Regions from separate parts of the Streptomyces sp. NPDC002671 genome, predicted to be linked through region 3. Evidence: riboswitches for the same ligand, from Rfam matches in the RefSeq annotation. Region 3 holds a riboswitch; each other region holds the start of a gene.

Region 1 (5,192 bases), on a different contig from region 3:
CCTGCGGGTCCGTGGAGGTCTGCAACTCGGCCATGTAGCCGGTGCGTTCGAACACCGCCTCCACAACGGTCGCCGGTCCGGCGCCGGACTCCACGATCGTACGGAGGTCCTCCATCAGCGTGTTGAACCGCTTGACCGCGTTGGTGGAGCGCGCGGCCATACCGTACGCCTCGTCCACCCGCTTCAGGGCCTGCGGGAAGCTGATCTTCTCGCGCTGAGCGAGGGCGTCGACCATCGCCTCGGCGCGCTCGCCGATGCCCCGCTTGGGCACGTTGAGGATGCGGCGCAGCGGCACCGAGTCCTCGGGGTTGGCGAGGACGCGCAGGTAGGCCAGGACGTCCCGGACCTCCTTGCGCTCGTAGAAGCGGACGCCGCCGACGACCTTGTAGGGCAGGCCGACGCGGATGAAGACCTCTTCGAAGACACGGGACTGGGCGTTCGTGCGGTAGAAGACGGCGACGTCCCCGGCCTTCGCCTCGCCCGCGTCCGTGAGGCGGTCTATCTCGTCGGAGACGAACTGGGCCTCGTCGTGCTCGGTGTCGGCGACGTAGCCGGTGATGCGCGCGCCCTGGCCGGCGTTGGTCCACAGGTTCTTCGGGCGGCGGGACTCGTTGCGCTCGATGACCGCGTTGGCGGCGGACAGGATGGTCTGCGTGGAGCGGTAGTTCTGCTCCAGCAGGATCGTCGTCGCGTTCGGGTAGTCCTCCTCGAACTGGAGGATGTTGCGGATGGTCGCGCCCCGGAAGGCGTAGATCGACTGGTCCGCGTCACCCACGACGCACAGTTCGGCGGGCGGCAGCTCGTGCTCGCGCGGGGGGACGTCGGCGTCTTCGGAGGCGCGGTCGCCCGTACCGACCAGCTCGCGCACGAGCGCGTACTGGGCGTGGTTGGTGTCCTGGTACTCGTCCACCAGGACGTGCCGGAAGCGGCGGCGGTAGTGCTCGGCGACGTCGGGGAAGGCGCGCAGCAGGTTGACCGTCGTCATGATCAGGTCGTCGAAGTCGAGCGCGTTCGCCTCGCGCAGCCGCGACTGGTACAGGGCGTAGGCCTGGGCGAGGGTCTTCTCGAAGCCGTCGGCGGCCTGGGCGGCGAAGTCCTCCTCGTCGATCAGCTCGTTCTTCAGGTTGCTGATCTTGGCGCTGAAGGACTTGGGCGGGAAGCGCTTGGGGTCGAGGTCCAGGTCACGGCAGACCAGGGCCATCAGGCGCTTGCTGTCGGCGGCGTCGTAGATCGAGAACGAGGACGTGAAGCCGAGCCTCTTCGACTCGCGGCGCAGGATACGCACGCACGCGCTGTGGAAGGTCATGACCCACATCGCGTTCGCGCGCGGGCCGACGAGCCGCTCGACGCGCTCCTTCATCTCGCCCGCGGCCTTGTTGGTGAAGGTGATCGCGAGGATCTGGCCCGGGTGCACGTCCCGCTCGGCGAGCAGGTGGGCGATGCGGTGGGTGAGCACGCGGGTCTTGCCGGAGCCGGCGCCGGCGACGATGAGCAGCGGGGAGCCGGCGTGCACGACCGCGGCGCGCTGGTTCTCGTTCAGCCCCTCCAGCAGGGCCGCTGCGTCGATCGCGGGGCGCGGGGCGCCGTCGCGGTAGTACGTGTCCCGGTCCGGCGGCACGTCGAACTTCCCGCCGAACAGATCGTCCGGAAGCGACTCCGGAGCGTGATCGTCCTCGGGCGGCGGCGGGGGCTCCTCCTCGCGCCCGCGAGGGGGCTGGAGGTCCGCCAGGAAGCTGTCGTCAAAGAGGCTGCTCATCGCTCTCCGAGTCTAGGGCGCCGGACTGACAACCGTGGGCCGCCCCGAGAACCCGGCCCCCCGCGGGAGGCTCCCCTCCCGGCACCTGCCGACCCCTTCCGCCCCTCACGCTGCGGAAGCGCCCGATGACCCAGCCGTGATTTCCCGCACCCTCACCCCCGAGGTCACGAAAATGTATCGGACATACTACGCACCAACCTTCACAGGGGTACCACGAGTTGGCTAGCGTGCGTGCGGGCCGTACGACCCCTACCGGCGAACCTCGCCGGGCCGCGCGGCCCCCGCCGAGTCCGGCGCGCCCTCGCGGCGACCGGAGCCGGGGACCCACCGACCTCTGGGGTGAATCGGCCGCCTCCCACCGGGAGGGGGCCGTAGGGCAACCCTTCCGAACGCACCGCCCGAACCCGACAGCTAACCCGGTAGGCGGCGCATGGAAGGAGTCGCCTCCCTTGGCGTCGCACCGCAAGCCGCGCCCCGTCGGGCCCCGTACAGCAGGCCTCCGCGCCCCCGTCCTCGCCACCGCCGCACTGACCTCCGTGGCCGTCCTCTCCCAGACGGCGAACGCCTCCCCCGCCGCCGACAAGGGGAAGCCGAGCGTGGAGGAGGTGCAGAAGAAGGTCGACGATCTCTACCGGCAGGCCGAGTCGGCGACCGAGAAGTACGACGCGGCCAAGGAGCGCGCCGGCAAGGAGCGCGTGCGCGCCGACAGCCTCCGTGACGATGTCGCGAAGCGCACGGAACGCCTCAACACGGCCCGCGAGGAACTGGGCACCATAGCCGCCGCCCAGTACCGCACCGGCACCACCGTGCCGGACACGGCCACCTTCCTGCTCGCGAGCAATCCGCAGGACTACTTCGACCAGAGCCAGCTGATGCACCGGCTGACCTCGCGTCAGAAGAGCGCGGTCGACGACTTCGTCACGGAACAGACGGCGACCATGAAGAAGCGCCGGGAGGCCGCGACGAGCCTCCAGACGCTGACCAAGACGCAGGACGACCTGCAGACGGCGAAGGCCACCGTCCAGAAGAAGCTCGCCACCGCGCGTGAGCTGCTGTCCAAGCTGACGGCCGAGGAGAAGGCGCGCCTGGCGGCGATCGAGAAGCAGAAGGCGGAGGAGGCGGCCCGCAAGGCGGCCGAGCTGGCGAAGCAGCAGGCGGCGCGCCAGCGGGCGGCACAGCAGAGCACCCCGTCGCCCTCGTCTTCGCCGTCCCCGTCGTCCTCGGGCTCGTCGGGCTCCTCGGACACCTCGGGCTCGTCCGGCGGATCCACCTCTTCCGGCGGTTCGACCACCTCCGGCTCCTACGACACCAAGGCCGCGGAGGCGATCGCCTTCGCCCGCGCCCAGATCGGCAAGCCGTACGTGTGGGGCGCCACGGGCCCCGGCTCCTACGACTGCTCCGGCCTCACCCAGGCCTCCTGGCGGGCCGCCGGCGTCAGCCTCCCGCGCACCACCTGGGACCAGGTCAAGGTGGGCACCACGGTCTCCCTCGCCGACGCCCGCCCCGGCGACCTGATCTTCTTCTACGACGACATCAGCCACGTCGGCCTCTACATAGGCAACGGCATGATGATCCACGCCCCCAAGCCGGGCGCGTACGTCCGCGAGGAGTCGGTCTACTACGGCGGCACGTCCATCATCCACAGCGTGGTGCGACCGGCGTAGGAGCGTGACCGGCACAGGAGCGTGGCACGACCGGCTCAGGGCGGGGCGTACGCCCGCGCGCCCCGCCCTGAACAGCCGCGTCCCTCTCTAGGCCCTGTCGTCAAATTCCCGTCGTCCGCCCGGAGGGCGGGCCGCGCGGCGTCTGGTGCGTGCAGCTGCAAGGCGGAGGAGGGAGTCGACGATGGGGGTCCCCCCGCGCGAGCGAAGCCGAGCGTGGGGGAGCGTCGGCGACTGACGACAACGCGGCAGATGCGCGTGCCAGGCGTCGCGCGGCAGGCGGGAATTTGACGACAGGGCCTAGCATCGGGCGCATGTCCCGCCTCTCCTCCCTGCGTGCCTGGTCGGCGCGGCGGTCGCCTGCGGCCGGGGCCGCGGTGATGGCGACCGGGATCGTGTCGGTGGGGCTGCAGCTCACGGGCGACGAGGGGCTGTCCCGGGTCTTCCTGGGGCTGACCTGCGTGGCCTGGCTGGGGCTGGGCGCGGAGTTCGTCGTACGGCTGGCGGGGCAGCGGCGGCGCTGGCTGGCCGAGGCCGGGAGTCCCGGGGCGCTCACCGCCGTGGCCGCGACGACCGTCCTGGGCACCCGGCTCTCCACGCTCGGCCGGCAGACCCTGGCCGAGGCGCTGCTCGCGCTGGCGGCGCTGCTCTGGCCCGTGCTGTTCGTTCTCGTCGTACGGCGCTGGGAGCGGCGCATGCCGGGAGCGGTGTTCCTGTGTTGTGTGGCCACACAGGGTCTCGCCGTACTGGGCGCCACGCTGGCCGCGGCCGAGGCGACGGCGTGGCTCGCGCACGCCGCGCTGGTGATGTTCTTCCTGGGGCTGGTGCTCTACTGCGTCGCCCTGGCCCGGTTCGAGTCGCGGCAGGTGCTGGAAGGGGCCGGGGACCACTGGATCGCGGGCGGGGCGCTCGCCATCTCGGCGCTGGCCGGGGCGAAGCTGCTCTCCGCCGACAGTGCCCGGCTGTACCTGTGGAACGTCGACGACCGGGGGACGCTGCGTACGCTGACGGTCGCCCTGCTCGTGCTGGATGTGGCCTGGTACCTCGTGCTGCTGGCGGCCGAACTGGTCCGGCCGCGCCCGGGCTACGACGTACGGCGGTGGGCGACCGTGTTCCCGATGGGAATGACGGCGGCGGCGACGCTGGCCGTCGCCGCCACGGTGGACGTTCCATGGCTGAAGGGGCCGGGGCGGGTCCTGACGTGGGTGGCGGTGGCCGCCTGGCTCGCGGTCGCCGCCGGCGCGGTGCCGACGGCTCGCGCCGCCGTCAGGTCAGGGCGCTGAACGTCAGGTCCACAGCACGGCGATGAAGATGTTCGTCGTGGTCAGCAGGCCGACCAGCCCGAAGACGCTCTTGTCGACCTTCTCCTCGTCACGCTTCACGTAGACCAGCCCGAGGATCACGACGAGCAGAGCGAGCTTCAAGCCGATCTTGAGGTAGTTGAGGTGGTGGTCGTCGTCGCCGGCCCGGTGGAGGCCGACCAGGATCACACCGGTGGCCAGCATCGTCAGCGCGCCGTGCAGCATCCCGGGCACGAACCGTGCCGTGCCCTGGCCCATGGCCTTGATCTGGGTGATGAATCCGCCCAGCAGCGCCGCGATGCCGATGATGTGCAGGCCGACGAAGATGTGGATGAGTACGTCCATGAGGCCGGAGCCTAATCAGGGCGCATCCGCGGGGCGTCCCCGGGGCGCCTGCCCGCATCCATGCTCTTGCATATATCCGCTCCATAGCACCCCACCAGTTCCGGAGGCCCGGCATTCCTCGCTTCGGTC
Region 2 (5,192 bases), on a different contig from region 3:
CCCCGACGACGGCCACGGAGCCGGGTGCCAGCAGCCGTCGTACCGAACGGGCCTCGGCGCGCTGCTCACGCGCGCGCTGCACGGCGAGGGAGCGGTCGGTGGGTTCCAGGTCGAACTCCAGGCGTACGACGCCGTCCTCGAAGCTGCGCTTCTGGGTGTACCCGGCGTCCGTGAACACCTTGATCATCTTGGTGTTGGCGGGCAGCACCTCGGCGGCGAAGCGACGGATCCCGCGCTCGCGCGCCACGGCGGCGATGTGCTCCAGGAGGGCGGAGGCGACCCCGCGGCCCTGGTGGGCGTCCTGCACGAGGAAGGCGACCTCGGCCTCGTCGGCCGGTGCGGAGGCGGGCATTCCGTCGGGGCCGATGCGGTCGTAGCGCACAGTGGCGATGAACTCGCCGCCGACGGTGGCCGCGAGCCCCACCCGGTCCACGAAGTCGTGGTGCGTGAAGCGGTGGACGTCCTTGGCGGAGAGCCGGGGGTACGGCGCGAAGAAGCGGTAGTACTTCGACTCGTCCGAGACCCCCTCGTAGAAGCTGACCAGGCGGTCGGCGTCATCGACGGTGATGGGCCGCACGCGTGCGGTGCCGCCGTCGCGCAGCACCACGTCCGCCTCCCAGTGGGCGGGGTACTCGTGCCGGTCCTGCCGGTCCGCCGGGGTCTGCATGGGCCCCAGCGTACGGCTCGCCCACGACAACGGCGCGAGGCAGTCTGTGGAGGACGGAAGCCGGATCGAGGCCGCGGTCCGGCGACACGGCCGGGGGGTGACGAAGGTCCCCTCCGGACTTGCTTCACGATGTGGGAAACTGGTCTAGACAACCCTGAGAACCTGAAGGGCAGCATCACATGGCTGAGCGCCGCGTCAACGTCGGCTGGGCCGAGGGCCTCCACGCCCGCCCCGCCTCCATCTTCGTCCGAGCCGCCACGGCCGCAGGCGTCCCGGTGACGATCGCCAAGGCCGACGGCAACCCCGTCAACGCGGCCTCCATGCTGGCGGTCCTCAGCCTGGGCGCCCAGGGCGGCGAGGAGATCGTCCTCGCCTCCGGCGCCGAGGGCGCGGACGCCGCCCTGGACCGGCTGGCCAAGCTGGTCGCCGAGGGCCTTGAGGAGCTGCCCGAGACCGTCTGAGTCGCACCAGGAAGCCGCGCCCCCGGAACCGGGGGCGCGGCTTCCGCGTTTTCGCGGCCGGCCGGACGGATTCGCACGCGGATTTACGCACCTGCCTGAATTCACGGCACGCCGAAAAAGGGCAGCGGAAATGCACGTCCCGCCGAATATCCCCTCTTTGTATACGGCGCCCGTGTTAATGCCGCGGGCTCGCTGTGTTTACGGCATGTTGCGAGTCCCTCACACGCTCCGCGCGGTCCCCGCCGGAGGCGAACCGCAGCCGGTGCGCGCCCACCGCGCGCTCGGTGTGCAGGGCCGTGACCGCCCGCGCGCGCTCGCTGTCGCCGCGCGCCACCGCGTCCACGATGACGCCATGCTCGGCCCAGGACTCCACCGGGCCGACCGGAGCCCGAACCGCGTACATCCAGGCGATCTTGTGCCGCAGCTGGGTGAGCGTCGAGGTCAGCGAGTGGCTGCCCGCGGCCTGGGCGAGCGTCTCGTGGAACCAGCCGTCCAGCGAGCGCAGTTCCTCGCTGCCGCCCTGCCTGGCCCGCTCCTGGCCCAGCCGCACCAGGCCGCGCAGCACCTTCAGATGGGCCTCCGTGCGCCGCTGGGCGGCCCGTGAGGCGCCGAGCGGCTCCAGGAGCATGCGCATCTCCAGCAGGTCGGCGGCCTCCCGCTCGGTCGGCTCGGCGACACACGCGCCCGCGTGTCGGCGGGTCACCACGAAGCCCTCGGCCTCCAGGGTGCGCAGGGCCTCGCGGACGGGGACGCGCGAGACGCCGTAGCGGCGGGCCAGAACTTCCTCGGTGAGGCGGCTGCCGCGCTCGTAGACACCGGCCACGATGTCGTCCCGGATCGCCGTGCACACCGAGTGCGCCGGAATACGCATGACCGACCTCCGTCTTAATCCCCGTGAAACGTCGACGATGGACGCATGTTCCGTGACTCTATTGCAATGAGCGGGAATTTCCGACGGCGGCCCGGAATCCATGGATATTTTTTGGTCAGCGGGCACCTCGGACGCCGCGAAAAACGACGAAAGCCCCGGCTCGGTGAGCCGGGGCTTCGCGATGAGTGCGTCAGACGTTCAGGCCGTGCTGGCGGAGGTAGGCGACGGGGTCGACGTCCGAGCCGTACTCCGGGGTCGTGCGGGCCTCGAAGTGGAGGTGTGGGCCGGTGACGTTGCCGGTCGCGCCGGACAGGCCTATCTGCTGGCCCGGGACGACCTGCTGGCCCACGCCGACGCCGATGGACGACAGATGGCCGTACTGGGTGTACATGCCGTCGGCCATCCGGATCACGATCTGGTTGCCGTACGCGCCGCCCCAGCCGGTGGAGACGACGGTGCCGAGGCCGACCGCGTGCACGGGGGTGCCGCTGGCCGCGTGGAAGTCGATGCCGGTGTGGGAGCCGGAGGACCACAGGGAGCTGCTGGCGTGGTAGCCCGTGGAGACGTAGGAGTTCGCGATCGGCAGCACGAAGGCGTTCAGGCGCTTGCGCTCGGCCGCGCGGGCGGCGCGCGCCTTGGCCTCGCGCTCCTCCTTCGCCCGCTCGGCGGCGGCCTTGGCCGCGGCCTGCTCGGCCGCCTTCCGCTCGGCGGCCTGCTGCTGCGCGGTGGCCTGCGCGTCGATCTGCTCGGCGATCTCGTCGCTCACGGTGATGACCGGGGTGAGGCCGGTCTGCTCGACGGAGTTCTCGGCGGCGAGCGACGGGGTGGCCGCGAGGGTGCCGATGACGCCGGTGGTCAGGGCCGCGACGCCGGCCGCCTGAGCGGTGGTGCGCTTGACCCGGCCGGGCTTGCGGTGCTTCCCGGTGGCGCACATGAACGCCATGAAGTGGCTGGTCCTTTCCTTCCCTGCTCGCCTACCGGGTTAGCTGACGGGTTCGGAGGAGGAAGGTCTCCTACGGACTCCCTCGCGCACGCGCGGGAGTCCGATTCACCCCAGGGGACGTGTGGGTCCCCGGCTCCCCTGGCTCGCGCCGTATGGGGACTCGGCGATGGCTGTCCGGTGCCGCGGGTGCGGCGCACTGCCTGACGGACAGCCCGCACGACGCTACGGGGGGTGGCTTTCCCCGCCCAAACGGATCCGGGCTTTTGTAGCGCATCCCACAGGCCAGACAGGCAACCTCCGCCCCAATTCGGACATCTGGGGAGCGGCTGGGGAGCAGCCGGTGAACAGGCGTGGGGCCCTGACGACCCGTAAGTCGCCGGGGCCCCATTCCCGCGTGCGTGCGCCCGGGCTCTACTCGGCCGCCACGACCGTGACTTCGCCGATGCCGAGCGCCTCGACCGGTTCCTTGATCTGGGCCGCGTCACCGACGAGGACCGTCACCAGACGGTCCACCGGGAAGGCGTTCACGACCGCCGCCGTGGCCTCCACGGTGCCGGTGGCGGCGAGCTGCCGGTAGAGCGCGGCCTGGAAGTCGTCGGGCAGGTGCTGCTCGACCTGGTCGGCCAGGGTGCCCGCGACGGCCGCCGCGGTCTCGTACTTCAGCGGCGCGACCCCGACGAGGTTCTGCACGGCGACGTCCCGCTCGGCGTCGGTCAGGCCCTCCGCCGCGAGCGTGCGCAGCACCGTCCACAGGTCCTCGAGCGCGGGGCCGGTGTTCGGGGTGTCCACGGAGCCGCTGATGGCGAGCATCGAGGCGCCCGTGCCGTCCGGGGCGGAGCGCAGCACCTGCCCGAAGGAGCGCACGCCGTAGGTGTAGCCCTTCTCCTCGCGCAGGACGCGGTCCAGGCGGGAGGTGAGGGTGCCGCCGAGGCAGTAGGTGCCGAGCACCTGGGCGGGCCACACGCGGTCGTGCCGGTCGGGGCCGATCCGGCCGATGAGCAGCTGCGTCTGCACGGCACCGGGCCGGTCCACGATGACCACGCGCCCGGTGTCGTCGGCGCTGACCGGCGGCACGGGCCGCGGGCTGCCCGGGGTGCCCGTCCAGGCGCCCAGGGTGTCGCCGAGCAGCTCGTCCAGGTCCGTGCCGGTGAGGTCGCCGACCACGACCACGGTGGCCGTGACGGGGCGCACATGGCGGTCGTAGTAGGCGTGGACGGCCGCCGCGTCGATCTTCTCGACCGTCTCCTCGGTGCCCTGGCGCGGTCGGGACATGCGCGAGGTGGCCGGGAACAGCTCCTTGGAGAGTTCCTTGGCGGCCCGGCGGGCGGGGCTGGCCAGCTCGTGCGGGATCTCGTCCAGGCGGTTGCGGACCAGCCGCTCGACCTCGCTCTCGGCGAAGGCGGGCGCGCGCAGGGCGTCGGCGAGCAGGCCGAGGCCCTTGGCCAGGCGGGAGGCCGGGACCTCCAGGCTGAGCCGGACGCCGGGGTGGTCGGCGTGCGCGTCCAGCGTGGCGCCGGCCCGCTCCAGCTCGGCGGCGAACTCCTCGGCGGAGTGCTTGTCGGTGCCCTCGGAGAAGGCCCGCGCCATGATCGTGGCGACGCCGTCCAGGCCGGCCGGCTCGGCGTCCAGGGGCGCGTCCAGCAGCACCTCGACGGCGACGACCTGCTGGCCGGGGCGGTGGCAGCGCAGCACGGTCAGGCCGTTGTCCAGCGTGCCGCGCTCGGGGGCCGGGAACGCCCAGGGCTTGGCCTCGCCGGCCTGCGGCTGGGGGTGGAAGTCCATCGTGGCGAGCTCGGTCACTTGGCCGTCTCCTCGTCGTTCTCGTTGCCGGCCTCTACGGTCGCTTCCTGCTCCGGGTCCTCGCCGCGCCCGGCCTCCTCGGTGTGCTGGGCCGACTCGGCGGACAGCGGCTCGTAGACGAGGACCGCGCGGTTGTCGGGGCGCAGGCGGGCCTGGGCGACCTCCTTGACCTCCTCCGGGGTCACCGCCAGGACGCGCTGGACGGCGGTGAGGGCGAGCTGCGGGTCGCCGAACAGGACGGCGAACCGGCACAGTTCGTCGGCGCGGCCGGAGACCGTGCCGAGCCGGTCCAGCCACTCGCGCTCCAACTGCGCCTGGGCGCGCTCCATTTCCTCGGGCGTGGGGCCCTCCTCGGCGAACCGGGCCAGCTCCTCGTCGATGGCGGTCTCGATGACCGGCACCTCGACGTCACCGGAGGTCTTCACGTCCAGCCAGCCCAGCGAGGGGGCG
Region 3 (5,192 bases):
GAGCAGGCGCAGCCTGGTCGCGGTGGAGAAACGGTCCCGGTCCTTCACTGCCATCTGGCTCTCCGCCTCCCCTTTCACACGCACGTACGTCCCCGGACACGGTACGGGACCGAGTGCGGGGACGTACGTACGACTGGCTAAGGCTTACCCCGGGTTGGGTCAGCCCTTGGAGATCTCCACGCTGCCCCTGAAGCGCGGGAAGGCGCTGCGGCCGGCGTACACCGCGGCGTCGTCGAGGATCTCCTCGATGCGCAGCAGCTGGTTGTACTTGGCGACGCGGTCGGAGCGGGCCGGGGCGCCGGTCTTGATCTGGCCGCAGTTGGTGGCGACGGCCAGGTCGGCGATGGTGACGTCCTCGGTCTCGCCGGAGCGGTGGGACATCATGCACTTGTAGCCGCTGCGCTGGGCCAGCTCGACGGCGTCCAGGGTCTCGGTCAGCGAACCGATCTGGTTCACCTTCACCAGCAGGGCGTTGGCGGTGCCCTCCTCGATGCCGCGGGCGAGGCGCTCGGGGTTGGTGACGAACAGGTCGTCGCCGACCAGCTGGACCTTGTCGCCGAGCTTGTCGGTGATGACCTTCCAGCCGGCCCAGTCGTCCTCGAACAGCGGGTCCTCGATGGAGACGAGCGGGTAGTCCGCGACGAGCTCCTCGTAGTACTCCGTCATCTCGGCGGCGGAGCGCTCCTTGCCCTCGAAGAGGTACTTGCCGTCCTTGTAGAACTCGGACGCGGCGACGTCGAGCGCGAGCGCGATCTGCTCGCCGGGGATGTAACCGGCCTGCTTGATGGCCTCGAGGATGAGGTCGAGGGCCTCACGGTTGGAGGGCAGGTTCGGGGCGAAGCCGCCCTCGTCGCCGAGGCCGGTGGACAGGCCCTTGCCCTTCAGGACCTTCTTCAGCGTGTGGTAGACCTCGGCACCCCAGCGCAGGGCCTCGGAGAAGGACTCCGCGCCGATCGGGGCGATCATGAACTCCTGGATGTCCACGTTGGAGTCGGCGTGCGAGCCGCCGTTCAGGATGTTCATCATCGGCACCGGCAGCAGGTGCGCGTTCGGGCCGCCCAGGTAGCGGAAGAGCGGGAGGTCGCTGGCCTCGGAGGCGGCGTGGGCCACGGCCAGGGAGACGCCGAGGATGGCGTTGGCGCCGAGGGAGCCCTTGTTGTCGGTGGCGTCCAGGTCGAACATGGCCTGGTCGATCAGGCGCTGCTCGGTGGCGTCGTAGCCGACCAGCTCCGGGCCGATCTGCTCGATGACGGCGAGGACGGCCTTCTCGACACCCTTGCCCAGGTAGCGGTTGGGGTCACCGTCGCGCAGCTCGATGGCCTCGAAGGCACCGGTGGAGGCGCCGGACGGGACGGCGGCACGACCCGTGCTGCCGTCGTCGAGGCCGACCTCGACCTCGACCGTGGGGTTGCCTCGGGAGTCCAGGATTTCCCGGGCTACGACGACGTCGATGGACGGCACGAGCATCTCCTTCTTGGGATGTGACGCTGGAAGTGCGGGGCGTGTGCCTTGCGGCTGTGCCTTGCGCCTAGAGCCTAACCGTCCATGGGGCGTCGGCCACCGACCGACCGCCCCGTGGACAGGCAAACGGTACCCATTGTTCACGCCCGGAACAAAGGGGTTCCCGGGTGAGCCCCGGGTGAAGAGTGGGGAAAGTGCGGCGGAAAGCGGGGAGGAGAGCGGCGGACAGCGGGGACACAAAAGCCCCGCCCCGGCGCGTACGGGGGAACACGCACCGGGGCGGGGGGACTGGGGGCCGCGCCTTACTTCAGGTGCAGCTGCTGACCCGGGTAGATCAGGTCGGCGTCCTGGACGATGTCCTTGTTCAGGTCGAACAGCTTCTTCCAGCCGCCCTTGACGCCGTGCTTCTCGGCGATGGTGCTGAGGGAGTCGCCCTTGACGACCTTGTACTCGCCGTCGCCCTTCTTGACCTTCTTGCCGGTCGGGGTGGTGACGGTCGCGCTCTTGCCCGTGCTCTTGGCCGGGGCCGTGCGCTCGGCGGAGCGGGAGGCGGCCTGGTCGGTGGAGCGGGTGGTGGTGGCCTTCGGGGCCGCCGCGGTGCCGTTGTACGGCGTGTTCGACAGGCCCGTGCCGCAGACCGGCCAGGCACCCTTGCCCTGGGCGGCGAGGACCTTCTCGGCGACGGTGATCTGCTGCGCCTTGGTGGCCTGGTTGGCCTGCGGGGCGTAGGCGGTGCCGCCGTACGCGGCCCAGGTGGAGGCCGAGAACTGCAGGCCGCCGTAGAAGCCGTTACCGGTGTTGATGGACCAGTTGCCGCCGGACTCGCACTGGGCGACCTTGTCCCACTCGGCGGCGGTGGCGGCGGAGGCGTTGCCGGCCGCCATGAGCGGGGCGGCGACAGCGGCGCCGGCGACTCCGGCGAGCGCGATGGCGCGGGTGGCCTTGAACGGGCGGCGGTGCTTGCCCTTGCCGGTGAACAGCATGGATCGATCCCCTCACCGACGCCTGCGAGGTGAGCTGTCGGGTTCGGGCCGGTTGAGTTGCCCGGCCGCGGCCCTTTCGGGACGCGGCTTCACCCCAAGCCGCAACCGACGTCAACTGCCGGTTTTGGCACTTACCTTGGGTCCCCCGCTCCTGCCTACGGCGCATGATGCGACGACTGTTCCCGGGCAACCGCTGGCAGGATTCGGCGTTGCGACTGCCGGGGCTCGTGGTGACGAGCGGCCTTGACCGTAGCCACGCGATCCGCGGAATTTCAAAGACGATCAGGGCTTCTGAGACTCATCCCACACTTTCACCAAACCGGACATTCAGGCGCTTAGTGGGGCGTCAACTCCCGCTACTTCTGGCCCGTTTCCGCACCGATTTCCAGGGTCTGACCGGCGGCGATGTGGTTCGGGTCGGCGCCGATGACCTTCTTGTTGTGGCCGTAGAGCGCGCGCCATCCGCCGTCGACGTCAAGGGAGTCGGCGATGGAGCAGAGACTGTCTCCCTCACGGACCTCGTAGGTGCTCGCATCGGGGGACGCGTGACGGCCGGACCGGGTGGCGTTCTGACCGTTTGTCACGCTTTCGTCCGCACTGACGCCACGGTGACGTCCACCACTGCTGAGCGAGCCGGTGTCGACGAGGCTCCAAGAGCCACCGTTCTGCCAGGAATTGTCCGAGTCGTCCGTTGCGGGGTCCGTGGTGGCGCCGCCATCCCCCTGTCCGTTTTGAGTGTCGGACGACGTGGACTTGTCGGACTTGGGGGTTTTGCCCCCCTTGCCCGCACCATGGCTCGCGCCCGGGGACGGCTTGGCGGTGGCGTCCGAGGAGTCGGACGACCTCGACGGGGACGACGAAGGCAAAGAGGGTGACGAAGGCGGCGAATCCGACAGACCGGGCGAGTCGGAAGTGTCGGCGGAGTCGGACGAATCCTGGCCCTGCTGACCCTGCTGGCCCTGCTGGCCCTCCGACGAATGCCTGGACTCGGAGGAGTCACCGGAGCCGTGCGAGCCGGAGTCCGAGTCCGAACCCGGGTTTCCGACGCCCGTGTCGACGTCCACGGAGCCGGAGTGCGCGGTCAGGCCGTTGAGCAGGGCGCAGGTGGCCCAGGGGGTGGTGCCCCGGTCGGCGAGGATCCGCTCTGCCACGGCGATCTGCTGCGAACGGCTGGCCTGGTCGGCGCTGGAGGCGTACTTCGTGCCGCCGTACTTGTCCCAGTCGTCCTGGGAAATCTGCAGGCCGCCGTAGTAGCCGTTGCCGGTGTCGGCGCTCCAGGAGCCGCCGCTCTCACACTCGGCCACCTTGTCCCACGTGGTGCCGTCGGCCGCGTTGGCGCTCGCCGCGCCCAGGAGCGGGAGGGCGATGGCGGAGCCGGTTACTCCGGCCGCGACGAGGAGAGCCGGGGCCTGACGGGGGCGACGGTGACGACCGTTCCCGGTGAGCATGCGGAAGCCTTTCGTGCGACAGCAGGACCCGCGCGGCGGGTGCTGCTGGGCGCCACGCTGCTGGGTGAACGTATAGGCATACGATCACTTGTCACAAGTTAATGCCGCGCAGATCACGTGAAGATCACAGAAGCGAACGCCTGTCATCTTCGGCTGGTTGGGCTGAGTTCACGGGGCAAGCCCCTCACTGGACGGGCGTGAACTCCACCGGCAAAGTGCGCAGTCCGCGCATGATGAGTCCGCCGCGCCAGCGCAGCTCGGCCGGATCCGCCGCGAGCCGCAGGTCGGGGAGGCGGGTGAGGAGGGTGGCGAGCGCGAACTGGCCCTCCAGGCGGGCGAGCGGCGCGCCGAGACAGTAGTGGATGCCGTGGCCGTAGCCGAGGTGCTGGTTGTCCCGGCGGGACAGGTCCAGCCGGTCCGGGGCGGTGAACCGCTCCGGATCCCGGTCGGCGGCGGCGAGCACGACGAGCACCGGGTCGCCGGCGGCGATGTCCTGCCCGCCGATGGTGAGCGGCCGGGTGGCGAACCGCCAGGTGGCCAGCTCCACCGGGCCGTCGTAGCGGAGCAGTTCCTCCACGCCGGTCTCCAGCAGCTCCCGTTCCCCGGCGGCGAGGGACCGCTGGAGCCGCTGCCGCTGTTCGGGGTGGGTGAGCAGGGCGTATGTGCCGTTCCCGATGAGGTTGACCGTCGTCTCGAAACCGGCGAAGAGCAGGATGAAGGCCATGGCGGCGGCCTCGTTCTCGGTGAGGTGCTCGCCGTGGTCGGAGGCGCGGATCAGGCCCGAGATCAGGTCCTCGCCGGGCGCGGGCTCGGCGGGCAGCGCCGCCCGCTTGCGGTGGATCAGCTCGGCGAGATAGCCCCGCATCTTCTTCACCGACCGGGCCACACCGCCCCGGGGCCCTCCGCCGTGCCGGATCATCATGCCCGCCCAGTCCCGGAAGTCGTCCTGGTCCTCGCGCGGGACGCCGAGCAGGTCGCAGATGGCGTAGATGGGGAGCGGGAAGGCGAACTCGTGGATGAGGTCGGCGGAGCCCTTCGCCGCGAACCCGTCGATGAGCTGGTCGGTCAGCTCCTGCACGCGGGGCGCGAACTCCGCGACCCGGCGGGGCGTGAACGCCTTGCTGACCAGCCGGCGCAGCCGGGTGTGGTCCGGCGGGTCGATGTTCAGCAGGTGCGTCATCAGCTCGGCCTTGCGCTCACCGGGGATGCCGGTCTTGCCCTTGGCGTGCGCGGGCTCGTCGTGATGCGCCGGGTTCTTGCTCAGCCGCTGGTCGGCGAGCGCCTGCTTGGCATCGGCGTA

What was found. Region 3 has a riboswitch for cyclic di-AMP ahead of ACWD35_RS34065 (transglycosylase family protein). Riboswitches for the same ligand answer to the same signal wherever they lie in the genome.
Region 1: it holds a riboswitch for cyclic di-AMP, as region 3 does, so the genes downstream of both, ACWD35_RS19820 (NlpC/P60 family protein) here and ACWD35_RS34065 (transglycosylase family protein) in region 3, are expected to answer to the same signal.
Region 2: it holds a riboswitch for cyclic di-AMP, as region 3 does, so the genes downstream of both, ACWD35_RS02205 (M23 family metallopeptidase) here and ACWD35_RS34065 (transglycosylase family protein) in region 3, are expected to answer to the same signal.

Annotation. Positions count from the first base shown of each region.
Region 1 is NZ_JBSFVU010000011.1:284,768-289,959, forward strand. Features, by position in the region: gene pcrA (DNA helicase PcrA) at 1-1,756, opposite strand, end outside; cyclic di-AMP (ydaO/yuaA leader) riboswitch at 2,043-2,197, shown strand; gene ACWD35_RS19820 (NlpC/P60 family protein) at 2,206-3,420, shown strand; gene ACWD35_RS19825 (tellurite resistance/C4-dicarboxylate transporter family protein) at 3,732-4,700, shown strand; gene ACWD35_RS19830 (hypothetical protein) at 4,704-5,063, opposite strand.
Region 2 is NZ_JBSFVU010000001.1:515,776-520,967, forward strand. Features, by position in the region: gene ACWD35_RS02190 (bifunctional acetate--CoA ligase family protein/GNAT family N-acetyltransferase) at 1-667, opposite strand, end outside; gene ACWD35_RS02195 (HPr family phosphocarrier protein) at 847-1,128, shown strand; gene ACWD35_RS02200 (GntR family transcriptional regulator) at 1,304-1,999, opposite strand; gene ACWD35_RS02205 (M23 family metallopeptidase) at 2,190-2,942, opposite strand; cyclic di-AMP (ydaO/yuaA leader) riboswitch at 2,956-3,118, opposite strand; gene ACWD35_RS02210 (M16 family metallopeptidase) at 3,354-4,742, opposite strand; gene ACWD35_RS02215 (M16 family metallopeptidase) at 4,739-5,192, opposite strand, start outside.
Region 3 is NZ_JBSFVU010000028.1:79,317-84,508, reverse strand. Features, by position in the region: gene ACWD35_RS34075 (FtsB family cell division protein) at 1-54, opposite strand, end outside; gene eno (phosphopyruvate hydratase) at 160-1,467, opposite strand; gene ACWD35_RS34065 (transglycosylase family protein) at 1,764-2,444, opposite strand; cyclic di-AMP (ydaO/yuaA leader) riboswitch at 2,449-2,617, opposite strand; gene ACWD35_RS34060 (transglycosylase family protein) at 2,801-3,892, opposite strand; gene ACWD35_RS34055 (cytochrome P450 family protein) at 4,077-5,192, opposite strand, start outside.